2 regions of the Gordonia sesuvii genome follow, and region 2 is predicted to be linked to the other one. Evidence: riboswitches for the same ligand, from Rfam matches in the RefSeq annotation. Region 2 holds a riboswitch; the other holds the start of a gene.
What was found. A riboswitch is a leader RNA that binds a small molecule or an ion and turns the genes downstream of it on or off. The one in region 2 is predicted to bind cyclic di-AMP.

Region 1 (9,978 bases), on a different contig from region 2:
AACGGCCGGTCCGAGGCGGCGGCGCACCCGCCGATGCGAGGTCCGCCCGCAGCCTCCGAGCGACACCAATGGTGTGACGCCGAGCCCGATCGGCCTGTGCAACTCCGGAGGCCGGCGGCACCGCCGATGAGATCGGCGATGGTGGCGGCCGTGCTGCGGTTGCCGATGGGCCCGACGCAATCGTCGGTGGGGGTGCGCGACACCTTCAGTCGGGGGAACCGTTCGCCGGTCAACACCACCCACCAGCCGCGGTGTGGCTGGGTCGAGCGGCGGTTGTAGGCGGGTGCGTGCGCCGCCAGCAGGCGGAGCTCGCGGATTCCGGCCTCGAGACCGTGGGCGCACTCGACGTGATCGATGCGGGTGGCGACCGAGACCATCTCACCCATCCGGCGGCGTGGGTCGCTGCCGGTGAAGTAGGACAGCACCCGGCGACGCAGGTCGACCGCAGTACCCACGTACAACACCTCGTCGGAGGGGCCGCGGAACAGGTAGACACCCGGCCGCGACGGAACCCCCTGTGCCAGCGAGCGCTTGGCTCGCAGTCGCGGATCACTGCGGGGGAGATAGGCGGTCAGTTCGCGGTAGGTGCCCACCCCCTGGTTGCCGACACGCTCGAGCAGGCGATGCAGTACCTCGACCGTCGCGCGGGCGTCGTCGAGCGCACGGTGTGTGGGCCGCACGGACACGTCGAACAGATCGGCGAGCGCGGACAGGCGCACTGACGGCGCTTCGTCGCGGGTGAGGATCCGACGCGCCAATGTGACCGTGCAGAGACTGGTGTGGAACGGCCAGTCGATGCCCAGCCGGTTCGCGTTGCTCCGCAGGAACCCCATGTCGAAGCGGGCGTTGTGCGCCACCAGGATCGCACCCCGCGCGAACTCGACGAACGAGGGGAGGACCGCGCCGATCTCGGGGGCATCGGACACCATAGCCTCGGTGATGCCGGTCAGCGTGACGATCTTCGGGGGGATTCGGCAACCGGGGTCGACGAGGGTGGCGAACTCCCCGATGACCTCGCCGCCGCGGATCTTGACCGCGCCGATCTCGGTGATCCGATCTGTCGCACTGCTCCCACCCGTGGTCTCGAGGTCCACGACGACCATGGTCGTGTCGAACAGCGACCGGTCGAAACGGTCCTCGTCGTCGGCGGACCGGCGATCGGCGGACTCACGTTCGAGATCGAAAAAGGTGAGCTGTCCACCACCCGTCGTCGTTGCGCGCGCCACGGACCGAACATTAGTTCGATGTAACGACAGATTCTGGTGTGACAGGCGGGAAAGGTGGGTTGACGTCGTCGCCGACCGTAACTGTCGGTGGCCACCCCTACTGTCCGTCTCAGGTGGCGAACGGGCGCGGAGAGGCCGTCCGGCCGCCCTCGACATACCCATGTCCGGCAAATGAGATGGAGATCACACAATGTACGTCGACTGCCAGACCTGCCCGGGTCGTCCCACTTCCTGCGACGGATGCATGATGCAGGTGCTCTTCGACGCTCCCAGCAGCGGAAACCCGGCGGGCGAAGGTGGAGGAAAGGTTACGGAATCGGGCCCTTCGGCGGACGCCGAGATCGACGCCGCGATCGATGTATTCGTCACCGCTGCAATGGCCACCACAGCCTCTGCAGTATCTGCAAGAGCTGGCAAAGTCACTGCTCAGGACGGATTTTCGTCGCGCAATCTGCGCATCCTGCGAGCGGGGTGACCACGGGGCTCCGAGTCCGTACTCACGGGTCGGTGGACAGACCCGCGTTCGATTTCGTAACCTTTCCGAGACCTTTTCAGAGCGTCCCGCTCCAACAGGAGTGGTCTGGATCGGTCACCGCTCAATCGCCCTCTGGGCGAACCGGGGAACCATCAGTTTTCGGAGTGATCCGAATTGGGGTGAATCGCGCGTGCCCGACGACGCCAAGGGTGTCATCGACTCGTGTGTAGGGCCAGTCTTCCGGCCCGAATCCGACAGCTAACCCGGTCGGCGGTCGAAGGGAGAACAAGGAGAAGTCGCTTCGTGGCGAAACATCGTTTGGAGCAGCCCAACCGTGGCAGCAAGGTGGCCAAGCGCGCGGTGGTTGCAGGATCGATCACCGTCGGCTCGCTGGCCGTAGCCGCAGGCCCGGCACTCGCCGCACCTGTGCACGTGCCGAACATCGGCACTTTTGAACTTCCCGGGGTCGACAGCCAGCAGGTCCCCCAGCAATTCCAGGAGCCGAAGCCGGCTGCGCCGCAGGCTGCGCCGGTGGCCAAGTCGCCCGGAGCGAGCGTCGAGATCCCGAACATCGGCACCTTCACCGTTCCCGGTCTGAACGACGACCAGATCCCGCAGGAGTTCAAGCCCAAGGGTGGCGGCGGATTCCTCGGCGTGCAGCCCACCGTGGCCCAGAAGGCCGTGAGCAACGCCGAGAGCAAGATCGGTTCGCCGTACTCCTACGGCGCAGCCGGCCCGAACGCCTTCGACTGCTCCGGTCTCGTCTACTGGTCCTACAAGAAGGCCGGCAAGACCATCCCGCGCGACAGCTACGGCCAGCTCGGCGGCGGCACTCCCGTCGCCTCGATCGCGGCGGCCAAGCCCGGCGACGTCCTGATCTTCAACGGTGGCGGCCACGCCGGCATCTACGCGGGCAACGGCAAGTTCGTCCACTCGTCGACCTACGGAACCCCGGTGCAGAAGGACAACGTCAACAGCTGGGATCTGACCGGCATCCGGCGCTACTGAGCGCCGAAGGCGACAGATGTGAGCTTGATGGGTGGGCGGATCACGTGAGCGCGTGATCCGCCCACCCGAATCACCTGCAGGGCACGATGTTCCGTTCGGACGTCGACCGCGGGTGATCACGGGGAAGTGGTGGAGGACTGGTGACAGGCGTGGTTTCCGGACGATCGGTGACACGAAATCGATCGGTGACACGTCGGCGATCGGCGCCGGCGATGCTGGTGGCGCTGCTCCTCGCCTCGGTGGTGTCACTGGGGCAGCTGGGCCCGGCCATCGGCGCCCCAGAAGCCGCCGCAGCGCCGGTACGCACACCCGATCAGCTCCTCGCCGAATACAAGAAGCTCAGTGACGACGCCGAGAAGTCGGCCGAGGCGATGCACAACGCCCAGATCGAGTACGACAAGCAGCGTCGGATCGTCGCCGACGCGCGGAAGGCCTCGACCGCGGCGGAGCGCTCCCTGGCGTCCACGCAGGAGCGCCTGGCGCAGTACCAGACGCGCGTCGACTCGGTGGTGCGGGCCAGCTACAAGGGTGCCCGCGTCAACCGCCTCTACGCCGTGCTGGTGAGCGACTCGCCGCAGTCCCTGCTCGACCAGATGTCCGGCCTCGAACTGATCTCCCGCCAGTCGGCGGCCGACCTCCAGGGCCTCAAGGACGCGCGGCGCAACACGCAGGCGGCCAAGACCGAGGCCGACGAGACGGCAGCCGAGGCGACCGCTGCCGTTGCCGCGGCCGAGAAGACCCGTGGCGAACTGCAGGCGAAGCAGGCGAACCTGCAGTTGCAGGCCGTGCAGATCCGGGCCGTCTACGAATCGATGACCGGTCGGCAACTCGCCGCCCTGCAGGGGCCGAAGTTCGATTTCGACCCCCGCGTCGTGCCGAAGGGGACGTCGACCGCGCTGGTCGCCGTGCAGGCGGCATTGACCCGGATCGGTGACCCGTACGTGTGGGGCGCGACGGGCCCGAGCTCGTTCGACTGTTCGGGCCTCATGGTCTGGGCGTACCAGCAGGCCGGCAAGACGCTGCCACGGTCGAGTCAGGCTCAGGGCGGTGCCGGTCAGTCGGTCGACCGGCAGAACCTGCGGCCGGGCGATCTGATCATCTACTACCCGGACGCCCATCACGTCGGCATGTACGTCGGCGACGGCTACGTCATCCACGCCTCGACGTTCGGTGTGCCCGTGAAGGTCGTGCCCGTCGACGAGGCGGGACCGTTCAACTCCGCTCGCCGGTACTGAGCGCAGACCTCCGTGGACGCCGTCCGGTGATCGGCACTGACGTGTCCCTCGCACGATGTGCCTCTGCCACCGGCCTCGTCGGCCTGGCGGTCGCGCTGATCGCGGGCTGCGGCACCACAGCACCACCGGTCTCCCCGTCGAGCAGCGCGCCGAGCACGACGACGTCGGCCAACGTGTACGAGCAACAGCGGACCGCCGGGGTCCAGGCCGCCCTCGACGTTCTCGGCGATGCACTGCGCAGCGGCGACCCGAACCGGGTCGACACCGTCGTCGACGCCGCGGCCGCGCCCGAGTTCCGCAGGCACCTGCAGGTGATCGCAACCAACCTGGGCGGTCACCCGGTGGCCCCGGAGTCCATGGCCTCAGAGTCCGTGCCCGGCGGGTCGATCTCCGCCGAGTCATCCCCGCCGCGTTCGACCGACGAGCCCAGATCTCCGACGTCGTCCCCGTCGTCCCCGGCCCCGGTGCCGACGATCCCACCGCGCGGAACCGCGTTGCGGCTGAAGGAATTCCGGTACGAGGTCGTCCCCAGTACCGAGGCGGAGGTGCTCGTCCCTGCAGGCCTACAGCAACGCCTCGACGCCCAGGGCAGCTCGGACTCCTGGGTGGCGCCGGTGGATCTGCGATATGCGCTCGGCGGTGCGGCTACGCCCGGCCTCGACGAACCCGACGTGACCCTGAACATGCAACTGGTGATGGCGCGCTACGGCGACGACTGGAAGGTGGTCGGGGACGCGACCGCCATCGGGGGCACCGCCGCCCCGGCACAACTCTGGGACCTGCCGGGCCTCGCGGCCACCGACGTCGCCACCGACGGCGGAACGTCGGTGATCGCGTCGTATCCCGGCACCGCGGAGACGGTCGACCGGGTCCGTGGCCTGCTGCCTGGAGCGGTGGTCGCCGTCGACGAGTTCTGGGGCGAGGACTGGCCGCGCCGGGCGGCCGTCGTCGCCACCGATCGACCGGCGGAGTTCCGGGCACTGGCGCGCAGCGCCGGCACCGATGTGACCGGGGCGGCCGCCGCCACCGTCCACAGCCGCGTCGACACCGACGATGACGTCGCGGTGGGGCAGCGGGTGATCCTCACCCCGGGTGCCGACCAACTCTCCGACGCCGCGCTGGGGGTGGTGTTGCGTCACGAGTTGACGCACGTCGCCACTCGGGTCGTCACGGCGGCGGGAGCGCCGCTGTGGATCACCGAGGGAGTGTCGGAGTACGTGGGGCGCAAGGGCACCTACGGCAGGTTCGATGACGCGGCGCCGGATCTCGCCGCGCAGATCCGGGCCGGTGACCTGCCCGCCGACCTCCCGGCCGACCGCGACTTCGCGGTCGATTCCGAAGAAGCCGTCGTAGCCTATCAGTCCGCCTGGTCGGTGGCGGCGTTCGTCGCCGACCGTTTCGGCGAGGACGAGTTGCGCACCCTCTACACCGGTGTCGCGGCCGATGCCGATCCTCGTCGGAGTGACCAGGCGATCTCCGACGCACTCGGGGTGTCGCGCACCGACTTCGTCGCCGATTGGCAACGATGGCTGTCCACCCAGGTGCGCCGATGAATCGGACCCTGTTGATCACCAACGACTTTCCGCCTCGACCAGGTGGAATCCAGTCGTATCTGCAGAACCTCGTCGACCTGCTGCCGCCCGACGACATCGTGGTGTATGCGCCGCGATGGCGTGGGCACGAGGAGTTCGATGCCGCGCAGCCGTATACGGTGGTGCGTCATCCGACGACGCTCATGCTGCCGACGCCGGCGGTGGCCCGACGTGCCGCGAAGATCATTCGGAGCCATGACATCTCAACGGTGTGGTTCGGTGCGGCCGCCCCGCTGGCGACCCTCGCGCCGGCCATGCGCCGCGCGGGGGCACGACGTGTCGTCGCGAGCACCCACGGCCACGAGGTCGGCTGGTCGATGCTGCCGGTTGCCCGGCAGGTACTGACCTACATCGGCGGTCACGCGGACGCGGTGACGTTCGTGAGTCGTTACACCCGTGGCCGTTTCGCGGCGGCGTTCGGTGCAGATGCCGCGCTGGAGTATCTGCCGCCGGGCGTCGACACCGATCGGTTCGCCCCCGATCCGCGAGCACGCCAACGGCTACGCGAGCAGCTCGGACTGAGGGATCGGCCAACCGTCCTGTGTCTGTCGCGACTGGTGCCGCGCAAGGGTCAGGACGTACTGATCCGGGCGCTGCCACTGATCCGCCGCGAGGTCGGGGACGTGTGTCTGGTGATCGTCGGCGGCGGTCCGTACGCCGATTCGCTGCGGAAACTCGCGCACGAGAATGCCGTCGCGGACCATGTCGTGTTCACGGGCTCGGTGCCGTCGACCGACCTGCCCGGCTACCACAACGTGGCCGACGTGTTCGCGATGCCGGCACGCACACGCGGTGGCGGCCTCGACGTCGAAGGGCTCGGCATCGTCTATCTGGAGGCGTCGGCGACCGGTGTGCCCGTCGTCGCCGGACAATCCGGCGGGGCTCCGGAGACGGTGGTGGAGGGGGTCACCGGGACCGTCGTCGACGGAACCGACATCGACGCCGTCGCACTGGCGATCACCGCGATCCTGCGCGACCCGGCAGCGGCTGCCGAGATGGGTGCGCGAGGCCGTGAGCACGTCCTCGAGACCTGGCAGTGGCGTGCCATCGCCGCGCGTCTGCGGCAGCTCCTCTGAGACACCCGACCGCCGACCGAAACGTCGACGCCGTTGGGCGAAACGCTATTTCGCGTAGATCGCGTCGATGTCGCCGGAGAACTTGTCCACCACGACATTGCGCTTGACCTTCAGCGTCGGCGTCATCTCCCCGGTTTCCTCGGTGAAGTCGTCGGCGAGGATGCGGAACTTCTTGATCGCCTCCGCATGCGACACCGTCTGGTTGGCCGACTCGACCGCGGAGGCGACCTCGGCGCGCAGGTCCGCGTCGTCGGCGAGATCGCCGACCGTCGCATCGGCCGGTTTGCCGTTGCGCTCCTTCCACGCGGGGAACGCCTCGGGATCGATGGTGACCAGTGCTGCGATGAACGGTTTCGCGTCCCCGATGACCACGGCCTGCGAGACGAGCGCGTTCGCGCGGATCACGTCCTCGAGTCCGGCCGGTGACACGTTCTTGCCGCCGGCGGTGACGATCAGTTCCTTCTTGCGTCCGGTGATGGTGAGGAAGCCGTCGGAATCCAGCGTGCCGAGATCGCCGGTGTGGAACCAGCCGTCCTCGACGGCGGCCGCGGTCGCGTCGGGGTTCTGCCAGTACTCACCGAACACCACGCCGCCGGACAACATCACCTCGCCGTCGTCGGCGATCCGGACACTGTTGCCCGGCAACGGTTTACCGACCGAACCGACCTTGACCGCGCCGGGGGTGTTGACGCTGAACGCGGCGGTGGTCTCGGTCAGCCCGTAGCCCTCGAACACCGGGACGCCGATGCCGCGGAAGAAATGCCCGAGCCGCGACCCGAGCGGGGCGCCACCGGAGATGGCAGCCTCACACTGCCCGCCGAGCGCGGCCCGCAGCTTCCCGTAGACGAGACGATCGAACAGCGCGTGCTTCACCTTGAGCACCAGGCCCACCGAACCGCGTTCCTCGGCGGCCGAGTAGTCGATGGCGACATTCGCGGCGGCGTCGAAGATCTTTCCCTTGCCGTCGTCGTGAGCCGACTGCCGGGCGGTGTTGTAGACCTTCTCGAACACGCGCGGCACCGACAGGATCACGGACGGTCGGAACGACGCGAACTCGCCGACGAGGGTGCGGGTGTCGGCGTGATGGCCCACCTCCACACCGGCCTCGATGGCGACGAGGGTGATGGCGCGGGCGAGCACGTGCGCGAGCGGAAGGAACATCAGCAGCCGCTTGTCCGGCCCCAGCAGTGAGCTCATCGAGCTCGCCAGGACACCGCGTACCTCGGACAGCAGGTTGGCGTGGGTGAGCTCGCAGCCCTTGGGACGTCCGGTGGTGCCCGAGGTGTAGATGAGGGTCGCGGCGTCGGCGGAGCGGACGGCGGCGCGGCGCTTGACGACCTCGTCGTCGTGGATCTCCGCGCCCGTCTTCGTCAGGTGCGCGATCGCCCCCTCACCGTCAGTCACGTCGATCTGGAGCACGCTGACCGGGCCGAGACCGTCGATGCCGTCGACGATCTCACGATGACCGTCGTCCTCGACGACGATGGTGGTGGCGCCGGAGTCACGCATGATCCACTCGATCTGCGGCCCGGACGACGAATCGTAGATCGGTACCGTGATCGCGCCCGCCGCCCAGATCGCGAAATCGATGAGATTCCACTCGAGGCGCGTGCGGGACAGGAGGGCGACACGGTCGCCGGGTGCGACGCCCGCGGCGATCAGCCCCTTGGCGATCGCGGTGATCTGGGCCGCGGCGTCCGACGCCGTCACCGGTAGCCACTCCTGAGCCGCCTTGCGCCGGAACATCACCTTGTCCGGCTCGCGCTCGGCGATCCGGAAGACGATGTCGGTGCAGTCCTCGCTCTCCGCGATGGAGAACTCCGCCGGCACGCTGAACTGACTCATCGGGCCACCTCTCACCTTCGGTTCTCTGCAGCGATGGTAGTCCCGTCGCCGCGCAAACCGTACGCGCGTCCCGCGAGGTCTGCTGTTCCGGGCCGCCCGGAGTATGTGAAGCTAGTGATCGTGACGAGCATTCAGGTGGCCGACGAGACCTTCGTCGCGGCGGCTCCGTCGTTGGCGACCGAGATGGTCGGCGACCGGGGGAACTGGCGACGGTGGTGGCCCGATCTGCGTCTCACGGTGACCGAGGATCGCGGTGCGGCGGGCGTGCGCTGGAAGGTCGGCGGACCGCTCGTGGGCAGCATGGAGATCTGGTGTGAGCCGGTCCTGGACGGTTTCGTGCTGCATTACTTCCTGCACGCCGAGCCGCATGACTCCCTCCCCGACGACCCGCGTGCGCGGGGCACCGCCCTGGCGGACGCGAACCGGGATCGCCGGGCCGCCGGCAAGGTGATGTCGTTCGAGGTGAAGGATCGGCTCGAGGCCGGACGCGGGGTGGGCGGACCGGCGGTCACCGATCCGGCCGCGGACGCCGGGAACGCCGACGAGAGGGTGGCGCGCTGATGGCCGACCGCACCGAGCGCTCCATCGTGATCAGTGCCGATGCCGCCGACATCATGGCGGTGATCGCCGATTTCGACCACTACCCGGACTGGGTGTCGGCGGCGCGGGAGGTCGAGGTCACCGAGACCGGTGACGACGGCCGCCCACACGTCGTGCGTTTCGTCCTCGACGCCGGTGTCCTGCAGGACACCTACGTGCTGCGATATGACTGGGCCGCCGACGGCCGGGAGGTGTCGTGGGCCCTCGTCAGCAGTGACCTGCAACGCGACCAGCGTGGGCGATATGTTCTGTCGCAGCAGGTTCCGGGCTCGACCAAGGTCACCTACGAACTGATGGTCGATCTGCTGGTACCCATGATCGGGCAGCTCAAGCGGCGTGCCGAGAAGGCGATCACCGAAGCCGCACTGAACGATTTGAAGAAGAGGGTCGAAGGCTGATCGATCTCACGCCCATCCATGTGGTGATCGGGCCGGGTGGGGCCGGCGTCTCGGTGACCGCGGCCTCCGGCGCCCTGGGCAGGTCCCGCGGCCGGGCGCACACCTCGTCGGCCACCGGCGCCGGCGCGGGCACCACGCTGGTCCCCGAGCACGACACCCTCCTGATCACCGTCGACCGGTTCTCCCCGTCGGCGTCGATCTTCGGCGTCTTCCGCACGTCCGACGAACCGGTGGCGGCCTCGTCGCGGCTGCACGTGCTGTCACTGGATCGACTGGCGCTGGTGGAGCGCGCATGGTCGGATTTCACGGCCGTCCTCTCCGAGACCCTCACGAGATCGCGCGTGAGCCTGCCGGGAGTCGGCGTGCTGTCGGAGATCTCGGCCGCGGAACTGACCGCGTTGCCGGGAGTCGAGGATTTCCTCGTCCTGCGCAGAATCCGGGACGAGGCCGTCAGCGGTACGTGGCGTCGGATCGTCGTCGACGCATCCGGGATCGGTGACCCGTTCGCGTTCCTGCGATCCGC
Region 2 (9,978 bases):
TCGGGGTCGGTGCGGTCGTCGTCGAACCGGAACTCGTCGCCGGTGTCGATCTGATTCGGAACCAGTCGGTGGTCGCCGGGTTCGGCGGCGAGAACATCACCCGGCGACAGGTCGCCGGCTGCCACCCGCTCGTTCCACGGGACCCAGTCGGGTGCGAGCAGAGATCCCTCACCGGGGAGCAGCACGATCTCGCTGACGGTGGTCTCGTCGGACCCGGGCGCGCCGGCGACGACGACACACCATTGCCACCCGCGGTAGCCGGACAGGTCGGCCTCGAAATAGTGGGCGACCGCCCACTCCCCCTCCGGGGTGCTCTCCAGGTGCCGCCCCGGAGACTGGCCGTCCTCGACGAGCGCGGTGCGCGCCACGTCCACGGCGGCGAGCAGCCGGTCACCGTCGAATGCAAGAGTCACCCCTCCAGTGTGCAACACGGACACCGTGCGGTGGCACCGACCCGCCTCGCGGGTGGGCCACCATCCGCGACCGAGTCGGTGGGATGAGGAACAATTGTCGGTGTGAACCGACCCAGTCCCCATTCGCCCCGCCGGGACGACGGTGATCCGACCCGACCGGATCGCGTGGGGCCGAGTCGTGACGGCGCTGCGGGAGAAGGCCGCGGCCGGCGCAGCCCACGGCAACATCCAGGCACCGCGAATTATCCCGCCGACGAGGGACGTTCGGGCCGTCCGACCGGCCGCGGATCGTCCCGCGGTCACGCCGACCACGCCTATCTGCCGCCCCGGACCCACAATCCGCACCTGCCGCCCCTCGACGGCGACCCGGACGATCCGGCGAACGCCCCGACCGGCCGGATGGGCGGGACCCGGGCGATGCCGTCGACCGCGTCGACCGACCCGCGGATGCCGAAGAAGATCACCGTGGCCCGGGTCGCCGCGATGCGCAGCCGGGAACTGACCGGCCGCGGCGTCGGCAAGATCTATCGCGCGGCCACCGCGGACGGTGCGGACCGATCGGGGATGACCGCCCTGACTTTGCCGGTGATCGCCAACTTCGCCGTCGACGCCGCGATGGCGGTCGCGCTGGCCAACACGTTGTTCTTCGCGGCGGCCACCGGTGAGTCGAAGACCAACGTCGGCCTCTACCTGGCCCTGACGATCGCACCGTTCGCGCTGATCGCGCCGTTGATCGGACCGCTGCTCGACCGACTCCAACACGGTCGCCGGATCGCGATGGCCACGACGTTCGGGCTACGGACCGTCCTTGCGCTGCTGATCATGGCGAACTCGTCGTGGAATCCGGTCACCGAGCAACTCGAGTACGACCCATGGGTGCTCTATCCGAGTGCGCTCGGTCTGTTGGTGTTGTCGAAGTCGTTCGGCGTGCTCAAATCCGCTGTGACGCCGCGCGTGGTGCCGCCCTCGATCGACCTCCCCCGCGTGAATTCCCGGCTGACGACGTTCGGGCTGATCGGCGGCACCCTCATCGGCGGCGCCGTCGCCGCCGTCTTCGAACTGCTTCTGGCGCAGGTCCTGCCGTTCCATATCCCCGGGGCGATGGCGTGGCTCGCCGTGATCGCCGCGGTCGGCGCATGGTTCTGCATGCGCATCCCGGCGTGGGTGGAGGTCACCGAGGGTGAGATCCCGACCACACTCACCTATCACGGTGAACCGGCGATGTCGCGCGCGCCCGAGCACGATGCCGGTGGTACGCGCAAAGGTGCCCGCGAGACCGCGAACGAGCTCGCGGCGAAGATGCGCCAGCCGTTGGGACGCAAGGTCGTCGCGGGGCTGTGGGGCAACGCGACGATCCGCATCCTGACCGGCTTCCTGACCCTCTACATCGCCTTCTACGCGAAGGCGCAGCAGGGTGTGAGCTCCGACTGGACGCAGTTGCTGTTGCTGGGCGCGGTCGGCGCGGCGGCCGCGGTCGGCAACATGCTGGGCAACGGCCTCGGCACCCGCCTGGAGCTGAAGAACCCGCCCACGATCGTGTTGTGGTGCACCGCAGGCTGCTTCGTCGTCGCAGTATTGGCCGCGATCTTCGGCAGCATCGTGGTCGCCACCGTGGCGGCGTTCGTCGCCTCCGGCACCAGCGCCATCGGCAAGGTCTGCCTCGACTCGTCGATCCAGGACGATCTGCCGGACGAGTCGCGCGCGTCGGCGTTCGGCCGGTCGGAGACCGTCCTGCAACTCGGGTGGGTGTTCGGCGCCACCCTCGGTGTGGTGTTGCCCACCACGCTGTGGATCGGTTTCACCGTGGTCGCGGTCCTACTGGGTGTGGGCCTGGTCCAGACCGTGCTGACCAACCGCGGGTCGTCGCTGGTCCCGGGCATCGGCGGGCGCCGACCGGACTACGCCGAACCGACCGTGGCCTTCTCGGCGGTCGGCGACACCGACCGGACGTGGCGGCGTGGACCATCCGCGTCACCGTCGAACGCGGCAACCCGGGCACACGACGCGCCGACCACCCGGCCCGGGCCGGAGATGGACGCCGGGCGGAGCACCCCGCCGACCAGACCCCATCGCACGGGTCACCACTGACCCAGCACACCGTCACATCGACAGCACGAGGACCAGCAGACCTGTGAGCTCAACATCGTGAATCTCAACAGCGGAGAGAAGAAGGCGCTCGCCATCATCGCGGCAGTGGCCGTCGCTTTCGTCGCCGTCGTCGGCGGCAGCGTCGCGTTCCTGACCAAGGACTCGTGGTCGGGCGATTCCGACAGCGAGCACTCGTACCTGCACCTGGCCGTCGGCGATCGCCTGGTCCGCGTCGATCCGACGCGGATGTGCGATGTGTTCCTGGAGAACTGCGAGCCCGAAGACCCCGCCGACGCCCGCATCGCCCGGGTGCCGGTGCCGGTCGGCGAATCCGTGGTGCTCTCCGTGTCGCAGGACATCGCCGAATGGCCGTCGAATCTCGTCGTCCAGTACCTGACGCCGAACGGCCCGGATGGCACGGTCGTGCCGATGCGGTCGAACTCGACCTACACCACCGTGCTGCACTCGACCGCGGAACGGACGCTCATCGCGATCGAGGTCCAGCTTCCGTCCGTGGTCTCCGCCGGCGACGACACCGTCAGCATGCGCGGGTTTCTGGCCGCCGACACGTCACCGGAGGGTTTGCAACTGCCGGGAGCAGGCGGGGAACTCAGCGCTCCAGCTCGCGGGTGACGGCCCGGACCACCTCGGAGATCCGCTGTGACGTCTTGCGATCGGGATAGCGTCCCTTGCGCAATTCCGGCTGCACCGCACCTTCGAGGAGGGTGATCAGGTCGGCGACCATCCCGTGCAGTTCGTCGGGCGTGTGCCGCTTGGTCTCCTTGCGCGCCGCCTCTCGGGCGTTCTTGGCCACGCTCGGGGCAGGTTCGAGCACGGTGACGGTCAGTGCCTGCGGCCCGCGACGACCCGCGGCCATGCCGAACTCGACGCGCTGACCCGGCTTGAGTGCTTCCACACCCTCCGGCAGCGCGGAGGAACGGACGTAGACGTCCTCCCCGCTCTCCTGCGACAGGAAGCCGAAACCCTTCTCCGCGTCGTACCACTTCACCTTGCCGGTCGGCACTGTGCTCACCCTCATCTGCGTTTTCGGACATGTCATGACAAAAGCGCCCCTCACCTGACCCAGCAGTCGGCCCGGACTCGGGCCCGACCCTCGTTCAGATGAGCAGAGGCGCCAATGGGAATTCAGTCTAGCCAACGCCACTGGAGGCGGTCACGTGGAATACCTCACGCCGGCGACCCGCACCGACGATGTGACGGCAACACACCACGCGGCCTCCGCGGCGACTCGCCGTGATCTACCGTGGAAGCATGAACAGCCACCCGTCCCCTCGCCTGCTGCAGGCGGCCGGGGTCGTCTTCGCGATCGGTGTGGCGGCAATCGTCGCGCTGTTCGTGACGCCGCTGGTCACCGACGGCGGCACGGCACCCACGGTCGTCTATCTGCTGACCATGTGCGCGCCACTGGGATTCGTGCTGGGGATCGTATTCGCGCTGCGGTCGGGACGGAGGTCACGGTGAGCGTCGACGCCATCATGCCGGTGGCCGACGATCTCGCCCCGGCCACCGATACCGCGACGTTGCGGCGCGCGTACGGATGTTTTCCGTCCGGGGTGGTCGCCGTCGCCTGCCAGGTCACCGACCCCACCGGCACCCCCGCACCGGCGGGGATGGCCGCGAGTGCGTTCACGACGGTGTCACTCGACCCTCCGTTGGTGTCGTTGTGCGTGCAGAACACCTCGACCACGTGGCCGAGATTGAAGGAAGCACCCGCGATCGGACTGAGCGTGTTCGCCAGCGATCAGTCGGACCTGTGCCGCCAGCTCGCCGGACCGGCCGCGTCCCGGTTCGACGGCATCACACCCTTGCGGACCGACGACGGCGCCGTCTTCATCCCCGGAGCGGCGGCAAGTCTGTCCTGCTCGCTGTTCAACGAGATCCCCGCCGGCGACCACACCCTGGTGTTGCTACGGATCGAGGCGCTGCGCAGCGATCCCGGTGTGGAACCGCTGGTGTTCCACGCCAGCACCTTCCGATCCCTGGAAGCCCTGCGGGACGGCCGATGACCGTCGTCGCGCTCGGGCTCCCGACCACCCCGTCGTCCGACGGGGTGCCGGCCACCGACGCGCCGGATACCGGCCCATTGCGCGACAAGTTCGGCCGAGTGGTGACCGATCTCCGGGTCTCGGTCACCGATCGGTGCAATCTCCGGTGCACCTACTGCATGCCGGCCGAAGGGCTGCAGTGGCTGCCGACCGACGAGGTCCTCACCACCGCCGAGCTCACCCGGGTGATGACGGTCGCGATCCGCGATCTCGGAATCCGGTCGGTCCGGTTCACCGGCGGCGAACCCCTGTTGCGGCGTGACCTCGAGGACCTGATCGGCGCTATCTCCGGAAGGCCCGAACGCCCGGAGATCGCGATGACGACGAACGGACTCGGCCTGGCACGACGCATCGACGGTCTGGTGGCGGCCGGCCTACACCGGGTCAACATCTCCCTGGACACCGTGGACCCTGCCCGGTTCGCCGAGATCACCCGACGCGACCGGCTCGACGACGTGCTCGACGGCCTGTCGGCGGCACGCTCCGCCGGCCTGCGGACAGTGAAGGTGAACGCGGTCCTCGCCGGTCACGAGGACCTGGCCCGGCTCCCCGACCTCACCCGGTTCTGTCTCGAGCACGGCTATCAACTCCGCATCATCGAGCAGATGCCGCTGGACGCCGACCACCGCTGGGACCGGGCGTCGATGGTGACCGCCGACGAGATCCTGGCCGTCCTGCGGTCGCACTTCCCATTGCGTGCCGATCCGCGACCCCGGGGCAGCGCACCTGCGGCGACGTGGCTGGTCGACGGCTACCAGGTCGACGAGGCGCCGGCTCGTATCGGCGTGATCGCCTCGGTGACACGACCGTTCTGCGGGGACTGCGACCGGACTCGCCTCACCGCCGACGGCGCGTTGCGCAACTGCCTGTTCGCGCAGGGCGAGACCGACCTACGTGCCGTTCTCCGGAGCGGGCTGCCCGAGGTGGAACTCGACGCCGCGATCGCGCAGCGCTGGCGGGGCAACACCTGGATCAAGGCAGCCGGACACGGCGTCAACGATCCCGATTTCCACCAACCGACACGGCCGATGTCGGCCATCGGGGGCTGACGGCGATGCAGTTGACCGTCCGGTACTTCGCTGCCGCCCGCGCCGCAGCGGGCACCGAATCCGCCGTCCTCGAGGTCGACACCGATTCGACGCTCGGCGAGCTGGAGGCGTTGCTCGCCAAGGACAATCCCGATCTCGAGCGCGTACTCGAACGATGCTCATATCTCCGCGATTCCGTCGCGATGTGTGACCGCGGAGCGCGGCTCGGCGACTGCGCGACCGTCGATGTTCTGCCCCCATTTGCCGGTGGCTGACGACACACCCACGTTGTGAGCTTTATCACATCACGGATTGATTACGAGTAGGACACGACTCGACCATCATGCCGTGAGCAGGCAGGACGCGATTTTTCCCTCTCAGCCCATGTTCAGGCTTCGAAAACTGGCTTGCCAACAACGTGATTCGCGCTGCGAAAGGTCGTACTGTGACTGAACGACGCCCTCGGGGGGTCACGAGCAAGTAACCACAAGGCAAAAATACGTCGCATCGGCCGCGCCGAACCTCGCTCCACCGATGGGACGCACGAGAACGACATCTAGGAGCGAGGACGGGGGACCCACCTCCCACACGGGAAACGGACGTCACACGACGCCCTTGGGGTCAAGTCCCGGAGTGACACACGTCAGGCCGGGACCGGGCACCTCTCGCCCGAACCCGACAGCTGACTTCGTAGGCGCGTGGAGAGAGGAAACACAGCATGTCCGGACGTCATCGCAAACCGACGACTGCCACCACCACCAAGACCTTCGCGAAGGTCGCCCTGACCGGGGCCGTCCTGGGCGGCGGCGCTGCTCTGCTGGGAACCGGTACCGCCAACGCAGCCACCGACGCAGAGTGGAACGCTGTCGCGCAGTGCGAGTCCGGCGGCAACTGGGCCATCAACACCGGCAACGGCTACCACGGCGGCCTGCAGTTCGCTCCGAGCACCTGGAGTGGCTACGGCGGCGGCGAGTTCGCCCCCACCGCCGATCAGGCGACCAAGGAACAGCAGATCGTCGTCGCCGAGCGTGTGCTCGCCGGCCAGGGCAAGGGCGCATGGCCGACCTGCGGCACCGGGCTCTCGGGCGCGACCCAGCGCAGCGCACCGGCCGAGCCGAAGCAGGCTCCGATCCTGCCGCAGCTCCCCGAGCTGCCCGCGCCGTTCGACTGGACCGCTCTCCCCGATGCCGGGAGCACCTCTGAGGTGACCGGCCAGATCGACGACGCCCTCGACCAGGCGATCGACAACAACAAGATCAACCCGGAGATCCAGAACCTCTGGAAGGCCGCGAAGGACAGCGGCTACGAGCTCACCCCGGAGCAGATCGACCTGTTCAACCAGCACAAGGATCAGCTGCCGACCCCGTGATGTCAGGCAACTGAGCGCAGCCCGCTCGGGCCCACAGTCGAAGGGCCCCGCACGATGGCCATGAGCCCGTGCGGGGCCCTTGTCCATTTCCGGGGCCCTCACCCGCCCCCTGAGGAGCTTCCGAGCCTGCGAGAAACGTCACCACCCGCCCCCTGAGGAGCTTCCGAGCCTGCGAGGAAGCGTCTCGAAGGGGCCTTCGTGACGCCCGCTCGTACCTCACGGGCTCCTCAGGCACCGGTGGGTGGGTCACGGGCTACTCAGGCACCGGGAGGTTTCAGTCGTCGCCGAGGCGTCGGCGTTCGTTGAACGGCAACACCACCCACATGCCGACGAACACGAGGACCGCGACCACAGCGGCCGCGATGGCCGCCCACCCGCCGAACACGATGTCGAAGATGACCGCGACGATGCCGGTGAGTGCCAGGCCGAGGAAGGTGATCCCGATCAGCGTCAATGTGTGCGCGCGATCGACGAGTCGGTCGACGGCGTGCCGGCGAAACAGCAGCCGGTGCAGGGCGACGGGCGAGATGAGAGTGATCGTCGACAGGACTGCGAACACGAGGCTGAGTACGAAGATGCGCTGCTGGCGGACGGTCAGCTCCTCGAATCCCTCCTGAAAGGGGATCGTCAGCATCAGACCGGTCAGGATCTGACCACCGGTCTGCACGACGCGTAGCTCCTGCAGGAGACTCGCCCAGTTGCGATCGAGGCGTTCGGTGCGCGTCTCGTTGCGTTCCGGGTCACGCTCGGGAGCGACCGAGTCGTCACCCGCCGCGGTCATGCCGATCCCACCCATTCGTCGGATCCGTCGCCGAAGTACTGGTGCTTCCAGACGGGCAGCTGCGCCTTCACCTCATCCACCAGCAGCGCACACGTAGCGAACGCAGCTTGCCGATGATCGGCCGCGACGGCGACGACGAACGCGACGTCGCCGATGGCGAGATCGCCCACGCGATGGGAGACGGCCACGGCACGAACTCCGCGAGCCTCGGTCGCGATGGCCCCGACGACCTCCCGGAGCACGTCGGGCGCCGTCGGATGCGACGAGTAGACGAGGCGAGTGACGTGCCGACCACCGTCGTGGTCACGGACCGCGCCCACGAAACCGACGACGGCGCCGGCGGACCCAGCGGCCGCTGCCGTGACGAGGGCCTCGTGTTCGGCGAGATCGATCGCGGAGTCCGACAGTTCGGCACGCACGACGTCTGCCGGTGCCGATTGCATCACGTGTGATCGCCTCCTCGGATCTGGTCGAGTGCATGATCGAGTACCCCGTCGAGCACCGACAAACCATCTCGCACACCACCGGTGGAGCCGGGCAGGTTGACGATCAGGCTGGAACCGGCCACCCCGGCGAGGCCGCGGGACAGCACCGCTGTCGGCACCTTCGGGAGGCCGGCCGACCGGATGGCATCGGCGAGCCCGGGGATCTCGCGGTCGAGGATGCCGCGGGTCTCTTCGGGGGTGTGATCGGTGGGCGTCAGGCCCGTGCCCCCGGTGGTGACGATCAGGTGCGCACCGGCCCGCACGCCCGCCTGCAGGGCGGCGCCGACCGGTGGGCCGTCGGAGACGACGATGAGTTCCTCGACGACGAAGCGGCGCGCGGTGAGCCACTCGCTGATGATCGGTCCGGTGCGGTCCGGATACTCCCCGCGGCTGGCGCGGGTGGAGGCGACGACGATCCGCGCCACACGTGACTCTCCGTGGGGCGGCCGGTGGGAGTCGGGGTCAGCCACGATGCCACGGCCCGGACTTGCCGCCGGTCTTCTCCAGCAGGCGGATATCGGTCATCGATGCCCGCCGGTCGACGGCCTTCACCATGTCGTGCAGGGTCAGCCCCGTGACCGCCACGGCCGTGAGGGCCTCCATCTCCACACCGGTCTGGCCGCTCGTGGCGACGGTGGCGGTGACGTCGATGTGATCGTCGGCGATCGCGAAGTCGATCTCCACCGACGACAAGGCCAGTTGGTGGCAGAGCGGGATCAGTTCATCGGTGCGCTTGGCCGCCATGATGCCGGCGATCCGAGCGGTCGCCAGCACATCGCCTTTGGGCAGCTTGGATTCGCTGAGCAGCTCGATGACCTCGGCGGTCGTCCGGAACGTACCGCCGGCGACCGCCCGCCTGGTGGTTGTTTTCTTAACGCCCACGTCGACCATGCGGGCCGCGCCGGTCGAGTCGATGTGACTCAGACCGGCGGAGTCCGGGATGTCGCCGTGGTCGGACACCCGATGATCAGCGATTGATGGTGGTCTTCGGCTGGAGGTAAGGCAGCTCGTCGAGCGGGATGGGGAACTCCGCATCGCCGAACGGCGACAGAGCCCCGGAGATATCGGTGGCGAACTCGGAGACGGCGTGCGCGGCGGCATTGCCGTCGCCGTCCTTCGGCCAGCCGTTGTCGACGTACTGCTGCTTCTTCTTCTCAGCCACGGGGTCATTGTGCCATGCGGCCTTTGCGGTCGTCCCGCGGAAACCGTCGCGTCGCGATCGCTCAGTAGAATCGGCCGAATGAGTGCGGATGACCAGGGATCGAGCCTGGCCGACGATCTGGCGCTGCGCAGCGACGACGAGTTGATCGCGTTGCTCACCGCGCGCCCCGATCTCGCATCACCCCCGCCCGCCGGCACGGCCGTGCTCGCGTCCCGCGCGCTGGCAGCCGCGTCGTCGGCGCTGGCCGGGGAGGATCTGGACCTCCTCTCCGTTGCCGTCCTCGAACAGACGATCTCTCTCGGAATCGGCGCCTCGGGCCGCATCCCGGCACCGACCTCGGTGAAAGCCGTTGTCGCCGAGCTGTCCGGGCGCGTGGACGCCGACGAGGTCGTCGCGCGCATCCAACTCCTCCGTTCCCGGGCGTTGCTGTGGGGGCCCGACGACGCGTTGGTCACCGGTGCACATGCGTCTGCGGCCCTGCCCTGGCGGGCGCACCACCTGACCGGCCCCCTGGCGCGGCAGACCCCGGATGAGCTGCGACGACAGACCGACGACCTCGGCGAGCGGGAGCGGTCCCTGCTGGAGA

Region 1: linked by a shared signal. The riboswitch ahead of VZC37_RS18895 (C40 family peptidase) and the one ahead of VZC37_RS03145 (transglycosylase family protein) in region 2 are both predicted to bind cyclic di-AMP.

What each region holds. Positions count from the first base shown of each region.
Region 1 covers NZ_JAZDUF010000006.1:81,542-91,519, forward strand. Annotated here, with positions in the region: gene VZC37_RS18885 (DEDD exonuclease domain-containing protein) at 1-1,226, opposite strand, end outside; gene VZC37_RS18890 (hypothetical protein) at 1,471-1,701, shown strand; cyclic di-AMP (ydaO/yuaA leader) riboswitch at 1,810-1,990, shown strand; gene VZC37_RS18895 (C40 family peptidase) at 2,005-2,709, shown strand; gene VZC37_RS18900 (C40 family peptidase) at 2,922-3,944, shown strand; gene VZC37_RS18905 (hypothetical protein) at 3,971-5,497, shown strand; gene VZC37_RS18910 (glycosyltransferase family 4 protein) at 5,494-6,612, shown strand; gene VZC37_RS18915 (AMP-dependent synthetase/ligase) at 6,658-8,457, opposite strand; gene VZC37_RS18920 (hypothetical protein) at 8,563-9,018, shown strand; gene VZC37_RS18925 (SRPBCC family protein) at 9,018-9,455, shown strand; gene VZC37_RS18930 (ArsA family ATPase) at 9,476-9,978, shown strand, end outside.
Region 2 covers NZ_JAZDUF010000001.1:679,387-689,364, forward strand. Annotated here, with positions in the region: gene VZC37_RS03105 (DUF3027 domain-containing protein) at 1-413, opposite strand, end outside; gene VZC37_RS03110 (MFS transporter) at 579-2,501, shown strand; gene VZC37_RS03115 (DUF2771 family protein) at 2,559-3,134, shown strand; gene VZC37_RS03120 (cold-shock protein) at 3,112-3,525, opposite strand; gene VZC37_RS03125 (hypothetical protein) at 3,774-3,983, shown strand; gene VZC37_RS03130 (flavin reductase family protein) at 3,998-4,528, shown strand; gene moaA (GTP 3',8-cyclase MoaA) at 4,525-5,616, shown strand; gene VZC37_RS03140 (MoaD/ThiS family protein) at 5,622-5,870, shown strand; cyclic di-AMP (ydaO/yuaA leader) riboswitch at 6,136-6,308, shown strand; gene VZC37_RS03145 (transglycosylase family protein) at 6,314-6,964, shown strand; gene VZC37_RS03150 (DUF6328 family protein) at 7,239-7,745, opposite strand; gene VZC37_RS03155 (molybdenum cofactor biosynthesis protein MoaE) at 7,742-8,188, opposite strand; gene VZC37_RS03160 (MogA/MoaB family molybdenum cofactor biosynthesis protein) at 8,188-8,700, opposite strand; gene moaC (cyclic pyranopterin monophosphate synthase MoaC) at 8,693-9,190, opposite strand; gene VZC37_RS03170 (hypothetical protein) at 9,198-9,392, opposite strand; gene VZC37_RS03175 (helicase-associated domain-containing protein) at 9,471-9,978, shown strand, end outside.